Regions from separate parts of the Neorhizobium petrolearium genome, predicted to be linked through region 2. Evidence: riboswitches for the same ligand, from Rfam matches in the RefSeq annotation. Region 2 holds a riboswitch; the other holds the start of a gene.
The links. A riboswitch is a leader RNA that binds a small molecule or an ion and turns the genes downstream of it on or off. The one in region 2 is predicted to bind S-adenosylmethionine.

Region 1 (7,128 bases), 1.2 Mb from region 2:
TGGTCAGTCGTGGATTCGTAGATCACCGACAGCACGCCGTGGTCCTTGAGCTGATAGGTGGCGGTCACGGTGCAATTGCCGGGATAGCCCGCGCGGCCATCGGGATCGGTGATCTGAAGTACGACCTTGTCAGCCGCGTGATCGACGATCGACCAGTTGCTGCGGCCAAGACCATCCGTACCCCCGTGAAGGTGGCCGATCCCCGGTTGGTTCATTTCAAGCTGGTATTGTCTTCCGTCGAGCGTGAAACGGCCGGCGGAGATGCGGTTTGCGCAACGGCCGGGCGTTGCCCCGAAATACGGCGAATGGATCGGATATGGATCGAAAGCCTCGAACCCCAGCACGAGTGGCGGCCGATGGCCCTCCAGCCTGAGATCCTGGATCACGGCGCCCCATGTAATGATACTCGCGGTCAATCCGCCGCCGGCAATTCTCACGCGATAAACGGGCTCGCCATTTTCCGTCGTGCCGAAGACTTCGAAATTCTGATCCGTCATGACCTTTTCCTCCACCGGACATTTGGCGGCAACCTGCGTGATTTGGCGGCAAGCTGCAATGTCACGGGAAGCAAAATCCGTCAGCGGGCGAGTGTGCGCGTCGCCTGTTCAAGCCCGCCGAGCGTCATTGGAAACATCCGTTCGGTCATGAACTGCCGCATCAACCCGATCGAGGCCGTGTAGCGCCACTGATTTTCGGGCACCGGATTGAGCCAGACGCAGCGGTGGAAATGATCGGTGATACGCCTGATCCAGGCCTCGCCGGGCTCCTGGTTCCAGTGCTCGACGGAACCGCCCGCATGGGTGATCTCATAGGGGCTCATCGAAGCGTCACCGACAAAGATCACCTTGTAGTCCGAACCATAGCTGCGGATGAGATCCAGCGTTGCCATTCGCTCGGCGCGACGGAGGTTCTCCTTCCAAACGCCTTCGTAGAGGCAATTGTGGAAGTAGAAATGCTCCATATGCTTGAACTCTGCCCGCGCGGCGGAAAACAGTTCCTCAACGATGCGGATATGGTCATCCATCGACCCGCCCACATCGAAGAACATCAAAAGCTTCACGGCATTATGCCGCTCCGGCCTTGTCTGCACGTCGAGGTAGCCGTGCTCGGCGGTGGAACGGATCGTGCCGGGCAGGTCGAATTCCTCGGCCGCGCCCTCCCGCACCCAGCGCCGAAGCCGTTTCAGTGCCAGCTTGATATTGCGCGTGCCGAGTTCGACCTTGTCGTCGAAATCCCTGAATTCGCGCCTGTCCCAGACCTTCACTGCACTGCGATGGCGGGATTCGTCCTGCCCGATGCGCACGCCTTCCGGGTTATAGCCATAGGCGCCGAAGGGCGAAGTGCCGCCGGTGCCGATCCATTTCGACCCGCCCTGATGGCGCCCTTTCTGCTCTTCGAGCCGCTGTCGCAGCGTCTCCATCAGCTTTTCGAAACCGCCGAGCGACTGGACGAGTTTCTTCTCTTCCTCGGTCAGGTGTTTTTCGATGAGCTTGCGCAGCCATTCTTCGGGAATGTTCTGGGTATCGAGGCCCGGCTTGCCGGAGACCATCTCCAGGCCGCGAAAATAGGAGGAAAAGACCTGGTCGAATTTATCGATGTGGCGTTCATCCTTCACCAACGCCGTGCGGGCGAGGAAGTAGAAAGCCTCGACGTCGAAATCGGCCAGCCCCTCTTCCATGCCTTCGAGAAGCGCCAGGAATTCCCGGAGCGTTACCGGGACCTTCGCCTCCTTTAGGTGCAGGAAGAAGGGAATGAACATGCTGACCTATTCCGCGCCGGTCTTCTCCGGCTCGCCGATTTTCTCCAGATCGTAGGGCGTCGTCTGGTAGATCTCGTTGATCCAGTTGCCGAAGAGAAGATGCGCATGGCTGCGCCAGCGGTTCAGGGGCGTCAGAGTATCGTCGTTGTGCGGGAAATAGTCATGCGGCAACTTGATGGGGACACCGGCATTCACATCCCGGAAATACTCATCCGCCAGCGAGGTGGAGTCGTATTCCACATGATTGAACATGTAGAGACGCTTTCCCCTTTTCTCATGCACGAGGCAGATGCCCATATCGTCTGATTCCATCAGGATTTCAAGGCTTGGTACCTTTTCGATATCCGCGCGGCGCACCTCCGTCCAGCGCGATACCGGCACCTGGAAGTCATCCGAAAAGCCGTTGAGATAAACGGAGGAGGAAGCAAGATTGCGGTGCCGGTAGACACCGAAGGCCTTCTGCTTCAACTCGTATTTCGGCACGCCGTGAAAATGGTAGATCGCCGCCATCGCACCCCAGCAGACATTCATGGTCGAATGGACATTGGTGGTTGTCCAGTCGAGAATCTTCTCCATCTCGTCCCAGTAGGTGACCTCTTCGTAAGGCAGTGTCTCGATCGGTGCACCGGTGATGATGAAGCCATCGAACTTGCGGTGCTTCACCTCTTCCCATGTTTCGTAGAAAGCCAGCAGATGCTCTTCCGGCGTGTTCTTGGCCCTGTGGTTGCCGATTCGCACCAGCGACAGCTCCACCTGCAGCGGCGTCGCGCCGACGAGACGCGCCATCTGCAGCTCTGTCTTGATCTTGTTGGGCATGAGATTGAGAAGTCCGATCTGGAGCGGACGAATGTCCTGCCGCACCGCCGCAGTTTCGGTCATCACCCGCACGCCCTCGGAAACGAGGGTGCTGAAGGCAGGCAGCGTATCGGGAATCTTGATCGGCATGTCTAAACCCACGAAATAAAAAACCGGCGACGAAAAATCGCAGCCGGCCCGGGGAAGCATGATCTGGGGAAGTCATCTTCTCGCGGCCCTTTAGCGACTTTTTTTACGTGGCTGCAAGCCGGCCGGCCAAATCACCACGAAACTACGGACCTTCAAATACGCCTTGCTATGCCTGTCGTCAATGGGAGCAAAATCTTCCGCTTACCGCTCGCGCCGCGCCATGAAGGCGATCCGCTCGAAAAGATGGACATCCTGCTCGTTCTTGAGCAACGCACCATGCAGCTTCGGCAGCGCGTTCTTCACGTCCCCGCGCAAATCGGCCGGGTCGACATCGTCTGCAACGAGGAGACGTATCCAGTCGAGCGCCTCTGACGTCGACGGCTTCTTCTTGAGCCCCGGCATCTCGCGGATTTCATAGAACTGCATCAATGCGTTGCGCACGAGGGTCTGCTTGATACCCGGATAATGCACCTCGACGATGCGTGACAGCGTCTCGACATCCGGGAAACGAATGTAGTGGAAGAAGCAGCGGCGCAGGAAAGCGTCTGGAAGCTCCTTCTCATTGTTCGAAGTGATGATGACGATGGGCCGGACTCTAGCCTTGACCGTTTTGCCGGTCTCGTAGACGTGAAATTCCATCCGATCGAGTTCCTGCAGAAGGTCGTTCGGGAATTCGATATCCGCCTTGTCGATCTCGTCGATCAGCAGGACGACCTTCCTGTCCGCCGCAAAGGCCTGCCAAAGCTTGCCGCGTCGGATATAATTCGCGACATCGTGGACCCGCTCGTCGCCGAGCTGGCTGTCGCGCAGGCGCGAGACCGCATCATATTCGTAGAGGCCCTGCTGTGCCTTTGTGGTGGACTTGATGTTCCACTCGATGAGATCGAGACCAAGGGCTGCTGCCACCTGCCGGGCAAGTTCAGTCTTGCCGGTACCCGGCTCGCCTTTCACCAGCAGCGGGCGCTCGAGCCGGATCGCGGCATTCACCGCCACCATCAGATCCTTGTCCGCGATATAGTCCGCTGTACCCTGAAACTGCATCCTGATATCCCGATTGAAAAGCGAGCCGCAAACTAAAAGCTTGGCTTCGGCGGTGCAACAGCTTTCCCAATGAGGTCCCTTTACGCTAAGGGCAGTGACCATGAGCCATTCGACCTTTACCATCCTGCTTGGCGGCGATCTCACCGTCACCGACCGACTGCTGGAAGCGACCAGTACCAGCCGCTTCATCGCGGCTGACAGCGGCATGCGACATGCAGCGACACTCGGCGTCGAGCCCGAACTGTGGGTCGGCGATTTCGATTCCACCGATGCCGAACTTGCAAGACAATGGCCGGGCGTGAAACAGCAAACCTATCCGCCCGCCAAGACCGAGACAGACGGTGAGATCGCCACTACGGAAGCGATCGACCGCGGCGCCGCACGGCTGATTTTCGTCGGTGCACTCGGCGGGGAACGGAGCGATCACGCGCTCCAGCATCTCTTCCATGCCATAAGCCTTGCCGAACGCGGCTTCGACATTTTGCTCACGTCCGGCGAGGAGGAGGCGGTGCCGCTGCTGCCGGGGGATAAAAAGCTCGACTTGCCGAAAGGCTCGCTCTTTTCGATCATCGGTTTTTCGGCACTGGAAGGCCTGGACATCATTGGTGCGCGTTATCCGCTCCACAATTTTGGGCTTCCCTTCGGCTCTTCTCGTACGGTCTCGAACATTGCAGAAGGACCGGTGGAATTCCATCTGAAGGCCGGCAGAGCGATGATCCTTGCTCGCCCCTACGACATGACAGGAGCCTGACTTTTGGCACCCCCCATCTTGAAACTGGACGATATCTTCCTGAGCTTTGGCGGCGCGCCGCTGCTCGCTGGGGCGGGCCTGCAGGTGGAGCCAGGCGACCGCATCTGCCTCGTCGGTCGCAACGGTTCCGGCAAGTCGACGCTGATGAAGATCGCCGCCGGCATGGTCGAGCCGCAGTCAGGCGAAGTCTTCCGCCATCCGGCCTCGACGATCCGCTACCTCGAACAGGCGCCGGATTTTGCCGACTATGCAACCGTGCAAGCCTATGCAGAAACGGGCCTCGGCCCGGGCGATGATCCCTATCGCGTTACCTACCTGCTCGAACATCTCGGCCTCACCGGCCAGGAAGACCCAAAGACGCTTTCGGGCGGCGAATCCCGCCGCGCCGCGCTCGCCCGTGTGATGGCACCCGAGCCGGACATCCTGATGCTGGATGAGCCGACCAATCATCTCGACCTGCCGACCATCGAATGGCTGGAAGACGAGTTGCGGAAAACAAGGAGCGCACTGGTACTGATTTCCCACGATAGGCGCTTCCTCGAACGGGTTTCGACCGCGACCGTCTGGCTCGACCGCGGCATCTCTCGCCGTCTCGACAAGGGGTTCGCTCATTTCGAAGCATGGCGTGACGAAGTGCTGGAGGCTGAAGAGCTGGAACAGCACAAACTCGGCAAGGCGATCGAGCGCGAGGAGCATTGGCTGCGTTATGGCGTGACCGCGCGCCGCAAGCGCAACATGCGGCGCCTCGGCGATCTGCAATCCATGCGAGCAGCCTATCGCGGCCACAAAGGGCCCCAAGGGACCGTCCAGGCGCAGGTCACCGAAGGTCGTGAATCGGGCAAGCTTGTGATCGAGGCGGAGAACATCACCAAAGCCTATGATCGGCAGATCGTCGCACCTTTTTCGATCCGGGTTCATCGCGGCGACCGGATCGGCCTCGTAGGGCCTAACGGCGCGGGCAAGACGACATTGCTCAAGATGCTGACCGGGCAGCTCGCACCAGATAGCGGTACCGTCAAGCTCGGCACCAATCTTGAGATCGCAACGCTCGACCAGAAGCGCGAGAACCTGAATCCGGAGGAGACGCTCTCCCACTACCTGACAGACGGCCGCGGGGAGACGTTGCTGGTCAATGGCGAGCAGCGGCATGTCGCAGGCTACATGAAGGACTTCCTGTTCCAGCCGGAACAGATCAGGACACCGATCAAGAGCCTTTCCGGTGGTGAACGTGCCCGCCTGATGCTCGCCCGCATCATGGCGAAGCCCTCGAACCTCTTGATTCTCGACGAACCCACCAACGACCTCGACATCGAAACGCTGGATCTGCTGCAGGAAATTGTCGCCGGCTACAACGGCACGGTGATCCTCGTCAGCCACGATCGCGATTTCCTGGACCGCACCGTGACCTCGACGATCGCCCCGGCCAATCCGGAGGCGCCGGACGGACGCTGGATCGAATATGCCGGCGGCTATACGGACATGCTGGCCCAACGGAGAGGCGCGATCGAGGAGAAGCGCAAGACAGAGCGAACGGAACGGCAGAAGACAGAGGCCGCCGCGCCGGTGGCTGAAGCCTCCAAGGCCAAGGGAAAGCTCTCCTATAAGCAAAAATTCGCACTCGAAAACCTGCCGAAGGAAATTGCCAAGGCGGAGGAAGAAATTGCAGTCCGCGAGAAGAAGATGGCGGACCCGAACCTCTTTTCCAAAGACCCTGCCGCCTTCCACAAGCTTGCGGCGGAAATGGAAAGCCTGCGCGAAAGACTGACGAAAATGGAAGAAGAATGGCTCGAGCTCGAGATGCTGCGGGAAGAGCTGGAGAGCTGAACTAACGAATTATTAACTCTAATAACCGTTTCGGCAGGGGCGTCTGTCGCAAAACGGAACAATCCACCATCCTGCTCGTTCTGCCTGCGTTCATGGTCGAGGCGCCGGTCGTCGCCCTCGATCCGAATTAAGGACCGGAAACCGTGCGGGGACGTCCAATGCTGACAAATGTAACGCGTCGTCGGCCACCCAGTGAGGTGACGAGTCAACGGGTGCTGATCGTGGAGGATGAGTTCCTGATCGCTCTCGATATCGCCGAAACTGTCGAAAATATGGGACTGAAGGTGGCGGGCTTTGCCAATGCCCGAAAACATGCCCTGGAACTGGCGCCGCGCGCCGATATCGCGATCGTGGACGTCAATCTGACCGATGGAAGGACCGGTCCCGAGATTGGACGGCGGCTTGCCGAACGATATGGCGTGACGGTCATCTTCATGACCGCGACCCCTGATGATCTCGAAGATGGCGTGGAAGGTTCTCTCGGTGTTCTCACGAAGCCCGTCATGCCGGAAGTCATGGAAAGGACGATCGATTATGCCATTGCCAACCGGCTTCACGGCATGGCAGCCGTTCCGCGCGAACTCAAGGTGTTCCGCCGGAACCCGCACCACTAGAGAAAAACCCTGGCTGCGATGTCGGTTTTACATTCTCTTACTCATCCTTGGGGCGAACGCGCCCATGTGCGTTGGATGGGGACAAAGAGGAAAAAACATGTACGGCTGCAGCTTCCGGGATCCGGACGGCCACGTCTGGGAAATCATGTAGATGGATATGAGCGCTGCCTGATCGCGGCGCAGCCTCTTGCCAG
Region 2 (7,128 bases):
ACGAAAATGTTTGGAGAGCTTCAGGCCTTGTGCCTGATAGTTCGAACCGACACCCGTCCCGTAAAGCCCTTCCGGCTTTTCCTGCATATGCTCGTAGACGAGGCGTCCGACGATCTGGCCATCCTCCAGGATGAAGGGCACTTCATGGCTGCGCACTTCGAGCACCGCCCGGCTGCCGCGGCCGCCTGCGGCTTCATGGCCGAAGCCCGGATCGAAGAAGCCGGCATAATGGACGCGAAATTCGCCGACCAGCGGGTCGAAGGGTGTCATCTCGGCTGCATAGAGCGGCGGCACATGCACGGCCTCTCGCGAGACGAGGATGTAGAATTCATCCGGATCGAGGATCAGTTCGGTGCGACCGCGGCTATAGAGCGGCTCCCAGAAATCGAAGATGTCGTGCTGGGCTTTCTTGTCGACATCGACCACCGCCGTGTGGTGCTTGCCGCGATAACCGATCAGCCCCTCTTTGTCGCCAGTGAGATCGATCGACAGCGCGATGCCGCCGCCCGAAACGTTCGGCTTGGTGGCGGCGACGAGAATCTGGTCATTGTGGAGTTGCAGTAGCTCCGGCTCGCCGAGCAGGGCATTCCCCACCCGGAAGCGGATCTGCGACAGGCGCGAGCCGCGGCGCACGACGATCGGGAAGGTGCGCGGCGAGATTTCGAGATAGAGCGGGCCGGAATAACCGGCCGGGATCTTGTCGAATTCCTGCGCGTAGTCGGTGATGACGCGGGTAAAAATGTCCAGCCGGCCGGTCGAGCTCTTCGGGTTAGCCGAGGCCGACATGCTGGCCGGCAGGTCGAGCCTTTCCATCAGCGGCACGATATAGACGCAGCCGGTTTCAAGCACCGCGCCTTCCGAAAGATCGATCACATGCAGTTTCAGACGGTCGAGCTTGTCGGATACGAGGTGCGTGGGGCCAGGCATGAAGCTCGCGCGGACGCGGAAGGCTTTCGTGCCCAGGCGCAGGTCGAGACTTGCGGGCTGGATCTGATCGACGTCAAGCTCTCGCTCGGAGGTGAGCCGTCCACTTTTGAAAAGCGCCGCAATCGCGCGGTCCGCCAGAATGCCTGTTTCGCGAGCCATCATGTCTCTTCCGTATTTCAGGTGACAAAACCAAATCGAGACCATTGACGCAAGAAGGCAGCGGGCGTATGGCAGCTTTATCCCGTGGTGATTTGGCCGGTCGGCTTGCAGCCACGTTAAATAAGTGGCTAAAAAGACCGGGTGCCAAACCGGTCTGCTTTTGCGGCCGGTTTTTTTGTTGTTGAAGGTGGGAACTAACATGACCAAGACATGGCGCCCGGCAACCCAGCTCGTTCACGGCGGCACGTTGCGCTCGCAATATGGCGAAACCTCGGAAGCGATCTTCCTGACCCAGGGCTTCGTCTACGATACGTCGGAAGCCGCCGAGGCCCGCTTCAAGGGCGAGACGGACGGCTTCATCTATGCACGCTACGGAAGCCCCACCAACGATATGTTCGAGAAGCGCATGTGCATGCTGGAAGGTGCGGAAGACGCGCGCGCCACCGCCTCCGGCATGGCCGCCGTCACCGCTGCAATCCTCTGCCAGCTGAAGGCCGGCGACCATATCGTCGCGGCACGCGCCCTCTTCGGCTCCTGCCGCTGGGTGGTCGAGACACTCGCTCCGAAATACGGGATCGACTGCACGCTGGTCGACGGCCGCCATCTCGAAAACTGGGAAAAGGCGATCACTCCGAAGACCAAGGTCTTCTTCTTGGAAAGCCCGACCAACCCCACACTGGAAGTGGTCGATATCGCCGGCGTCGCCAGGCTTGCCAACCAGATCGGCGCGAAAGTGGTGGTCGACAACGTCTTTGCAACCCCGCTCTTCCAGAAGCCGCTGGAGCTCGGCGCGCATATCGTCGTCTATTCGGCAACCAAGCATATCGACGGCCAGGGCCGCTGCCTCGGTGGCGTTGTGCTGTCCGACAAGGCCTGGATCGACGAGAACCTGCACGACTATTTCCGCCATACCGGCCCGGCCATGTCGCCGTTCAACGCCTGGACGCTTTTGAAGGGGATCGAGACCCTGCCGTTGCGCGTCAAGCAGCAGACGGAGAGCGCCTCGAAGATCGCCGATTTCCTGGCCGAGCAGAGCCAGGTGGCGCAGGTCATCTATCCGGGCCGCAAGGACCATCCGCAGGCCGATATCATCGCCAGCCAGATGACGGGCGGCTCGACGCTCGTCGCCTTCGAACTGAAGGGCGGCAAGGAAGCCGCCTTCAAACTTCAGAACGCGTTGGAGATCGTCAGAATTTCCAACAATCTGGGCGATTCCAAGAGCCTCATTACCCATCCGGCCACGACGACGCACAAGAACCTGACGGACGAGGCCCGTGCGGAGCTCGGCATTTCGCCCGGCACCGTACGCTTTTCCGCTGGCATCGAAGACACCGAGGACCTGCTCGAGGATTTCGCGAAGGCGCTTTCCGAAGTTACGGCCTAACAATCCGGCATGGTGAATCCGGTTCTGCCGGATTCACCATATCAGTTATCCCTAATTTCAAGAAACGCTCACACTCCGTTGTTCAAACCGTGAGAATTCTTGACGTTTCAGCAGCCCTGTACAATATCGGCCAGTGTGGTGGATTGAAATTCGCAGTATTGTTCGCGGCAAGCGCTGCGGCGAACTTCCAATCCGAAACCACGCTGGAATTATAAAGCTGCTCATGTTCTTTGGATTCGGAAGTTCGCTCCAAAGTTGCTGCGAAGTATGACGAACTTCGAAATCAGAAACGCAAGTGAGCATTGTTGAGGTGCCGCATGTATCGCGCCCGGACACGAGATATCGAAGTCGCTGTCGAACCCTACTACCTGGAGGAGCAATCCAATCCGGAGGAAAGCCGCTACGTCTGGGGTTACCGCATCGTCATCGAGAATCATTCGCCGATTTCCGTGAGGCTGGTCCATCGTTACTGGCACATCACCGATCAGAACGGTGTGGTGGACGAGGTCGACGGTCCCGGCGTGGTGGGCGAACAGCCACGGCTGAAACCCGGCGATTCCTACGAATATTCCTCGGGCTGCCCGCTCGACACGCCGTCCGGCATGATGTTCGGCCACTACGACATGCAGACAGACGAGGGCGAAACCTTCGAAGTGACCATCCCCGCCTTCTCTCTGGATTCGCCCGGCCTCCTGCGCGTACTCAACTGAACCCGCAGCCGCGGCGACAACCCCGAGGTTATGGGTTGTGCCGTTTTTTCTATTTGTTGCTCCTTTCCTCCTCCGGCATTCTCAGGCCGTCAAAACGGTCTTTGGGAGGAGCCTTGATGACACGTCCTCTTCTGCTGGCGTCCTGCGCCCTTCTGACGTTGGCGGCCTTCACACCCGCGCTGGCGCAGAACAAGAGCAGCTTCATCGACATGAAGGACAGGCCGGATTTTTCGGCCGCCACCGTCTCGCCGCAGATCGCCTGCGGGATGCTGAACGGCCAATCCCTCGCCGACGTAACCATGCTGAAGGCCACGCATGTGGCAATGGCCGGCACCCTGCCGGGCCATTGCCAGGTGACCGGATATATCCGACCGCAGATCCGCTTCGAGATCACCCTGCCCGACAACTGGAACCGGCGGCTCTACATGTTCGGCAATGGCGGTTATGCGGGCGAGAATCTCGCCGCGCCATCACGCATCGCCACGCGCGATGCCGAACTTTCGCGAGGTTTCCTGACAGTCCAGCAGAATACCGGACATGACGCAGCCACCTACAAGCTCGGCGATTTCGCTCAGGATCTCGATCTCCTGATCGACTACGGTTCACGTGCCGTGCATGTGACGGTCGAGACGGCGAAGGCGATCGCCGCACGCTATTACGACCGGCACCCTTCCTTCTCCTACTGGGATGGCTGCTCGACAGGCGGGCGCCAGGGGCTGATTTCCGCGCAGCGTTATCCCGGCGATTTCGACGGCATCCTGGCCGGTGCGCCCGTCCTCGACCTCACCAACACGCAGATATGGGGTGTCTGGAACGCCCGGGCGCTCATCAAGGCGCCGATCAGCAAGGCGCAGCTTCCCGTGCTGGCCAAGGCCGTGATGGACAAATGCGATGGGATAGACGGCGCCGAGGACGGGCTGATCGCCGACCCGCGTCAATGCAATTTCGATCCTGCCAAGGACCTGAAGACCTGCGAGGCCGGTGGTTCCGACTGCTTCACCAATGCGCAGGTGGAAACGCTGAAGACATTGGCCGGCGGCGTGAGGATCAAGGGCGAGACGATATTTCCCGGCGTGCAACACGGAACCGAGGGCGTCGATGCCTCCGGCACCAGCGGCTGGGACATGTGGATGGTCTCCGAAGAGGGCCCGAGCCGGCAGCTCGCCTATGGAGAAACCTTCGTAAAAAACATGGCCATGCTGCCCGCCTCCGGCAAGGCGATCGACTGGAAGACCTTCGACTTCGACACGGAATATCCGAAGATCGGCATGATCCGGGAGATCGTCGATGCGACCAATCCCGACCTCAGCGAATTCGAAAAGCGCGGCGGGCGGATGATCACCTATTTCGGCTGGTCCGACCCGGCGCTCAACCCGATGATGGGCGTCAATTACTACGAATCCGTCCGCAAGCAGATGGGCGCCGAGCGGACTGCGGAATTCTACCGCCTCTTCATGGTACCCGGCATGTACCACTGTAGCATGGGCTACGGCACGGACGTCTTTGACGCCTTTACGCCGCTGATGGATTGGGTGGAAAACGGCAAGCCGCCGGAGGTGATACAGGCCGCTCAGGTGAAGGACGGCAAGCCTGCCATGACACGGCCGCTCTGCCCCTATCCGCAGGTCGCAAAATATTCCGGCAGCGGCGACCTCAAGGACGGCACCAACTTCCAGTGCAAGATGCCATGAGACGAAAAAGGCGGGAGGAAACTCCCGCCTTCGACTTCAAGCCTCGGCGAATTCGGCCGCTTCGTAGCGATACGTGGTCGAGCAGAACTCGCAGGTGACGGCGATATGGCCATCTTCCTGGCTCGCCTCGATCTCCTCGGCGGTAAAGCCGTTCAGCACGCTCTTGATCTTCTCGCGCGAACAACTGCAGCGGTCATAGACGGTCTGCGGTTCGTAGACCCTCACCCCGCGCTCGTGGAACAGCCGGAACAGCAGCCGCTCGATCGGGACCTGCGGGTCCGTCAGCTCGTCCGTGTCGATCGTCTCCACCAAGGTACGCGCTTCCGTCCAGGCATCGTCCTCCGTGAAATCGAGCTCGCGCTCGTCGCCGTCACCGCCATGCAGGTCCGGCTGGCGCATGCGTTCCGGCGCCTGCGGCAGGAACTGGGCGACCAATCCGCCAGCCCGCCAGTTGTGGCGCGGCCTGCCCTCGGCATCACGGTCGAAAAGCTCGGCAACACCCAGACGAACCGTGGTCGGAATCTGCTCCGACTGGCGGAAATAGACGTCGGCAATTTCCTCGAGCGAGGAACCGTCGAGCGGCACGATGCCCTGATAGGGCTGCATGCCCCTGCCCTGATCGATGGTGAAGGCAAGTACGCCGTTGCCCAGGAGATCGGGCGGAGAGGTCCGATCTTCCTCGATGGCCTCGGCAAGCGCCTCTTCGTCATAGCGGGCATAGGCGCGCAGAGCATCGGGCGTGGAAAAGTCAGCGACCAGCAAGTCGACCGGACCGTCGCCTTTGGTCTGGACGGTGAACTTGCCATCGAATTTCAACGAGGTGCCGAGCAGCGCGGTCAGCACGATCGCCTCGGCAAGCAAACGCGCAACCGGCGCCGGATATTCATGGCGGCCGAGAATGGCGTTGAGCAACGGCCCAAGCTGAACCGCCCGTCCACGTACGTCCAAGCCTTCCACCTGGAAGGGAACGACGCGGTCATCTCCGGCAAAATCGAGATCGTTCAGTACCACAGTCGCTTCCGCCATGACTTCACTCCTTCGCGCCAACAGTCTTACACAAGCGCCAGCCCGAGCGGAACCGCTGGCTGGAGGAAAAGACGTGACGATGTATGTTGAAACGCCGCTTCTTAAAAACGCGGCGCGATTGACAGCCGGTAGATGGGACCGGCTTCATTGAAAATCAAGACTGCGCGCAACGAGGCTCAGACAGCGCCAAAGCACCAGGCGAGAATGGACTTCTGGGCATGCAGGCGGTTTTCCGCCTCGTCGAAAACGACCGACTGCGGACCATCGATCACCTCGTCGGTGACTTCCTCGCCGCGATGAGCGGGCAGGCAGTGCATGAAGAGCGCGTCCTTGTCCGCCCGTTTCATCAGCGCGCCGTTGACCTGGTAGGGCTGGAAGATGTTGTGGCCCCGCGCCTTGTGCTCCTGGTTCATGGAAACCCAGGTGTCCGTGACGACGAGATCGGCGCCGGCGACCGCGCGTTCGGCATCGTGGCAGAGCATGATATCGCCGCCATTGTCGCGCGCCCAGTTCAGGAACTTGTCATGCGGTTCGGAACCCATCGGCACCGCCATATTCATGCGATAGCCGAAACGGGCCGCGCCTTCCACGAAAGAATGCAGGACGTTGTTGCCGTCGCCCGTCCAGGCGAAGGTCTTGCCCTTCACCGGACCACGATGCTCCTCGAAGGTCATCAGGTCGGCCATGATCTGGCAGGGATGGGTGTCGTCCGTCAGGCCGTTGATGACCGGCACGGTCGCATGTTCGGCCATCTCCATAAGGCGCGAATGATCGGTGGTGCGGATCATGATCGCATCGACATAGCGGGAGAGGACTTTTGCCGTGTCGCCGATCGTCTCGGCGCGACCGAGCTGCATTTCCGTGCCGGAAAGAAAGAGCGTCTCGCCGCCGAGCTGGCGCATGCCGACATCGAAGGAAACGCGGGTGCGCGTCGAAGGCTTTTCGAAGATCATCGCCAGCATCTTGCCGGCAAGCGGCTTTTCCGCCGTACCCGCCTTGGTCGCCTGCTTGCGGGTCTTGGCATCGTCGAGGATCGTCCTCAGATCCGCCGAGGACATGGCGGAAAGATCGAGAAAATGTTTCGGTGCGGCCATCTTACGGTTCCCTATAGAGAGGGAACCATCAAATGGCGCCCCCTTCTGCCCCTCAGGCTGATTTCTTCAGTTCGGCGGAGGAAAGCTTTTCCGCCGCCTTTTCAAGACGGGCAAGCCCCTCGCGGGCCTCCTCGACG

Region 1: linked by a shared signal. The riboswitch ahead of metA (homoserine O-acetyltransferase MetA) and the one ahead of QEO92_RS00585 (O-succinylhomoserine sulfhydrylase) in region 2 are both predicted to bind S-adenosylmethionine.

The regions. Positions count from the first base shown of each region.
Region 1 covers NZ_CP123000.1:4,492,119-4,499,246, forward strand. The annotation lists gene QEO92_RS21845 (aldose epimerase family protein) at 1-497, opposite strand, end outside; gene QEO92_RS21850 (vWA domain-containing protein) at 578-1,759, opposite strand; gene metA (homoserine O-acetyltransferase MetA) at 1,766-2,704, opposite strand; SAM riboswitch at 2,775-2,852, opposite strand; gene QEO92_RS21860 (AAA family ATPase) at 2,906-3,745, opposite strand; gene QEO92_RS21865 (thiamine diphosphokinase) at 3,846-4,496, shown strand; gene QEO92_RS21870 (ABC-F family ATP-binding cassette domain-containing protein) at 4,500-6,320, shown strand; gene QEO92_RS21875 (response regulator) at 6,479-6,934, shown strand.
Region 2 covers NZ_CP123000.1:114,717-121,844, reverse strand. The annotation lists gene QEO92_RS00590 (2'-deoxycytidine 5'-triphosphate deaminase) at 1-1,089, opposite strand, end outside; SAM riboswitch at 1,161-1,239, shown strand; gene QEO92_RS00585 (O-succinylhomoserine sulfhydrylase) at 1,286-2,470, shown strand; gene apaG (Co2+/Mg2+ efflux protein ApaG) at 2,788-3,180, shown strand; gene QEO92_RS00575 (tannase/feruloyl esterase family alpha/beta hydrolase) at 3,297-4,871, shown strand; gene QEO92_RS00570 (Hsp33 family molecular chaperone) at 4,908-5,897, opposite strand; gene argF (ornithine carbamoyltransferase) at 6,074-6,991, opposite strand; gene QEO92_RS00560 (aspartate aminotransferase family protein) at 7,044-7,128, opposite strand, start outside.